DNA from 2 places in the Methylobacterium sp. yr668 genome. Region 2 is predicted to be linked to the other one. Evidence: predicted binding sites of a transcription regulator. Region 2 holds the regulator's gene; the other holds the start of a gene.

Region 1 (2,394 bases), on a different contig from region 2:
GAGGTCGACGGCCTCGAAGCGCACCTGCGTGCCCCGGGCCTTGAAGGTGCCGGCCAGCGAGAACGGCAGGTAGGCGCCGGCCGCCTGGGTCGGCGGCCCGACGACGAGGCGGGCGGAGCCCTCGGCCTCGACCTGGGCGCCACCGGATTCGGCGGGGACGAGGCCGAACCGCGCGTCCGCCTCGAAGCGCGGCGTCGCGTCGCCGCCGCCGGAGATCTTGGCGGCGAGGCGCCCGTCCGGTCCCGGCGTGCCGCTGACCGCCCGGAACGGGACGCCGCCGCTCGTCCCCTCGATCCGCCAGGGCCCGACCAGGGCCGGCGCCTGCAGGCGCAGGTCCTGGACGTAGAGCTGGTCGGTCCGCCCGGTGGCGGGGACCTGCGTGGTGACGAGGAACTGCTGGATGTGCAGGTTCTCGATGGCGAGGTCGCGGTCGCGCAGGGCCCCGCCGAAATCGGGCGGCAGCTTCAGCGTGTCCGGGCCGGCGACCGGGAGCTTGATCTCGGCCCGGCCGATCCGGGTCTCGGTGAAGCGGAACTCGCCCTTGAGGAGCGGCGCCAGGGCGATCTCGGCCTTGACGAACCGAGCATCCAGGCTCGGGCGGTCCGGATCGGCGCCGAGGTGGAGGCGGTCGACGCGCAGCCGCGGCGAGGGCAGCAGGCGGACCTCGATCCGGCCGTCGGTCCGGACCGGAACGCCCAGGGACCGGGCGAGCGCCCGCTCGACGAGCCCGCGATGGGCCTGCCAGTCGACGAAGGGCGGGACTGCGAGCGCCGCCACGAGAACCAGGATGACGGCGCACGCCAGCGCGGTCAGAAGATCACGCAATGGTCCCGTTCCGCACCATCTCTGCGCGAGGCCGCGACCTCACCGGGCCGCCGTGCCCCGCGTGCCCCCGCGAGTCAGTCGCCACGGCCATAGCACGATAAGCCGCCGGGGGCGCCAGCGGCGATGCCACGGTCCCGAGCGGCGGTCGGGGCACGCGCGAGGTTCCTCGGGCATCCCGGGCCCGCGGCCTATGGATCGCGCGATCGGCCGCGGAACGCGACCAGCCCGAAGGACGCGGATCACCCCGGCGCGGACAGCCGCGCTTAATGGCTCCGCGCCCCCGCCGCGGCGCGAACGGCCTCGACGCCGTTCGCGATTTGGTCCAGGGAAGCAGGATGCAGAACCGCCCGCATCCGCAACCCGCCGGGGACGGCGCGCCCGCCACGTCCATCGCCGCCCGCGCCATGGGCGCCCTCCGGCGCGACGCGGCCGGCTACCTCGAGGGGCTCAACCCCGAGCAGCGCCGCGCCGTCGAGACCACGGAGGGCCCGGTCCTGGTGCTGGCCGGGGCCGGCACCGGCAAGACCCGGGTGCTGACCACCCGCATCGCCCACCTGATCGCCACCAACCGGGCGCGCCCCTTCGACATCTTGGCGGTGACCTTCACCAACAAGGCCGCCCGGGAAATGAAGCACCGGATCGGCGCGCTGATCGGGCCGGCCGGCGAGGGCATGCCGTGGCTGGGCACCTTCCACGCCATCGGCACCAAGATCCTGCGCCGCCACGCCGAGCTGGTCGGGCTGAAATCCGACTTCACCATCCTCGGCACCGACGACCAGCTCCGGCTGATGAAGCAGGTCATCGCCGACCAGAACGTCGACGAGAAGCGCTGGCCGGCCCGGGCCCTGTCCCACGCCATCGACGGCTGGAAGAACCGCGGCCTCGGCCCCGAGCAGGTGCCTCCGGGCGAGGCCTCGGCCTTCGCGTTCGGCAAGGGCGGCGCCCTCTACACCGCCTACCAGGCCCGGCTGGCGACGCTGAACGCCGTCGATTTCGGCGATCTCCTGCTGCTCTGCCTCAAGCTCTGGCGGGAGAACCCCGACGTCCTGGCCAATTACCAGGACCGGTTCCGCTACATCCTGGTCGACGAGTACCAGGACACCAATGTCGCTCAGTACCTGTGGCTGCGCCTCCTGGCGCAATCCCGCAAGAACATCGCCTGCGTCGGCGACGACGACCAGTCGATCTACGGCTGGCGCGGGGCCGAGGTCGACAACATCCTGCGCTTCGAGCACGACTTCCCGGGCGCGGTGGTGGTGCGCCTGGAGCGCAACTACCGCTCCACGGGCCACATCCTTGCCGCCGCCTCCGGGCTGATCGCCAGGAACGAGAGCCGCCTCGGCAAGACCCTGCGCACCGACGACGAGCCGGGCGAGCGCGTCACCGTGACGGGCGCGTGGGATTCGGAAGAGGAGGCGCGGATGCTCGCCGAGTCGATCGAGTCCCTCCAGTCCAAGCAGCATCCCCTGTCGGAGATCGCCGTGCTGGTGCGGATCTCGGCGCAGATGCGCGAGATCGAGGACCGGTTCGTCCAGCTCGGGCTGCCCTACCGGGTCATCGGCGGCCCGC
Region 2 (2,394 bases):
TCCAGCCCTTCGGCCTCGTCGGCAACGCCCTGACCCTGCCGCTCGTCTCCCTGGTGGTGATGCCGGCCGCGGTAATCGGCTGCCTCGCCTATCCCTTCGCCCTCGACCGGCCGGTCTGGTGGCTGATGGGGCAGGCGGTGGCCGGGATGCTGGCGATCTCGGACTGGATCGCCGGGTTCGAGCGGGCGGTCCTGGTGCTGCCGGCCTTCGGCGCCGGGGCGCTGGCCCTGCTGACCGCCGGCCTGCTGCTGGGGACGCTGCCGGCCTCGCGCCTGCGCTGGCTCGCCGTGCCGCCGGTCCTGCTCGGGCTCGTCCTCGCGGCCCGGCCCGACCACTACGACCTCTACGTCGACCGGCAGGGCGCGGGGGCCGCGGTGCGGGGCCCGGACGGGCGGCTCGCGGCCCTCGGCAGCCCTTCGGGCTTCGTCCTCGAGCAGTGGCTGAAGGCGGACGGCGACGGGCGGCGGCCCGCGGCGCTGATCGTCCGGTCGGGCAGCGGGCGCTGCGACCGGCTCGGCTGCACCGCCCGTCTGCCGGACGGGCGGGCGGTCGCCCTGGTCCGGGACAGGCGGGCCTTCCCGGAGGATTGCGCCCGCGCCGCGGTGCTGATCACGGGCCTCGCGGCGCCGCCCACCTGCACGGGGCCGCTGGTGATCGACCGGCGCGTCCTCGCCGCCCGCGGGGCCGTGGCCCTCCGGACCGACGGCGACGGCTTCGCCGCGCGCTACGCCCGGGACGACGGCCGCGCCGTGCCCTGGCGGCCGGCCGCAGGGCGCGGGCCGGGACCGCCGCGGCCGGTCACCGCGGAGCCGGGCGACCGCCCCGCGGAGGACGGGGTCGCCGCGACGCCGGAGGCCGACGCCGCGCCGGGCGGAGACCTCGCCCCCGGCGACGCGCCAGCCGAGCCGCTTCAGTAGCGGCGGACGAGGCTCACGAGGCGGCCCTGGATCCGGACCCGGTCGGGCCCGAGCACGCGGGTCTCGTAGGCCGGGTTGGCGGCCTCGAGGGCGATCGACGAGCCGCGGCGGCGAAGGCGCTTGAGCGTCGCCTCCTCGTCGTCGATCAGCGCCACGATGATGTCGCCGGTATTGGCCGTCTCCTGCTTGCGGATGACCACGAGGTCGCCGTCCAGGATGCCCGCCTCGACCATCGAGTCGCCGCGCACCTCGAGGGCGTAATGCTCGCCGCCGGCCACGAAGTCCGGCGACAGGGTGATGGCGTGGCTCTGGTTCTGGATCGCCGAGACGGGCGTACCGGCCGCGATCCGGCCCATGACCGGGATCGAGATGGCGCGGCCGGACTCGTCGATCATCCGCGTGCTCGCCGGGGCCGGCGGCTGCTTGGACTTACCGCCCTCGACCACGCTCGGCGTGAAGCGGCGCGGCTCGGCGGGAGCCTGAGTCGGCGGAGCGGCCTGGGTCAGGCTCTCGGGGATCCGGATCACCTCGATGGCGCGCGCCCGATTCGGGAGGCGCCGGAGGAAGCCGCGCTCCTCAAGTGCCGTGATCAGCCGGTGGATGCCGGATTTCGACTTGAGATCGAGGGCATCCTTCATCTCGTCGAACGACGGCGGGACACCGCATTCCTGCATCCGGCTCTGGATGAATCGCAGGAGGTCCAGCTGCTTGCGCGTGAGCATCGACGGGGGACTCGCGGCTTGGCGGACCGCCACGTGACGGTCTCCGAAACAAATCACGAACAGGTTAAACGTTCCGCAAGTGTTCCGCAAGAGTGGCACCGCTCGGCCCGGCGCGCCGCGGGCGCGCCCGCGGGAGAAGGTCGAGAAACGCATTGACGGCGCAAGCGGAGCCGTTTCAATGCATCGCGGCGCCCCGCCGGGAAGGCGGCGGACCCGGGGTGCGGGCTGGGACCCTCTTGGAATGACGAGGATGCGACGACCCGCAGCTCTGCTGCCCCTCGGCCTCGCCGCCCTCGGCCTCGCCGGCTGCACCACCGGATTCTCCTACATCTCGCGGAACTACGTGGCGCTCACTCCCCAGGTCGTCACGATCGGCTGCAAGGAGCCCTACGAGGTCTACGACAACCGGCAGCTGCGCCGGATGCTGATCGTGTCCAACGCCCTGCGCGAGTATACCGGCTGCAACCTGAGCGAGGTCCGGATCGATCCGGAGCCGGGCGCCACCCGGGTGAAGCGCTTCCGCACCGCCGCCCGGGCCTATCTCGACGAGACCGTGCGCGAGGATTGCCGGATCACCGGCGAGACCGTGTTCGATCCGCTGAAGACCGAGTTCGCCTACGCCTGCGACGCGCCGATCGAGAAGCGCGGCACCGTGGTCCCCCGCCTGCCGGGCCGCAATCCGGGCCTCGGCGTGCGCTGACCGGCCGGCGGCGCGTCCTCAGGCGCCCGGCTTCGGGAAGGTCCGCTCCGCGGCG

What was found. The regulator LexA, encoded in region 2, represses DNA repair genes until DNA is damaged. The targets are predictions, from matches to a motif close to TGTTCNNNNTGTGTTCNG.
Region 1: the regulator LexA is predicted to act here: its motif matches at 1,133-1,150, upstream of BM419_RS11015 (ATP-dependent helicase).

Annotation. Positions count from the first base shown of each region.
Region 1 is NZ_FOZY01000007.1:70,990-73,383, reverse strand. Features, by position in the region: gene BM419_RS11020 (AsmA family protein) at 1-825, opposite strand, end outside; gene BM419_RS11015 (ATP-dependent helicase) at 1,161-2,394, shown strand, end outside.
Region 2 is NZ_FOZY01000004.1:126,758-129,151, forward strand. Features, by position in the region: gene BM419_RS06945 (ComEC/Rec2 family competence protein) at 1-917, shown strand, start outside; gene lexA (transcriptional repressor LexA) at 911-1,639, opposite strand; gene BM419_RS06955 (hypothetical protein) at 1,890-2,339, shown strand; gene BM419_RS06960 (hypothetical protein) at 2,358-2,394, opposite strand, start outside.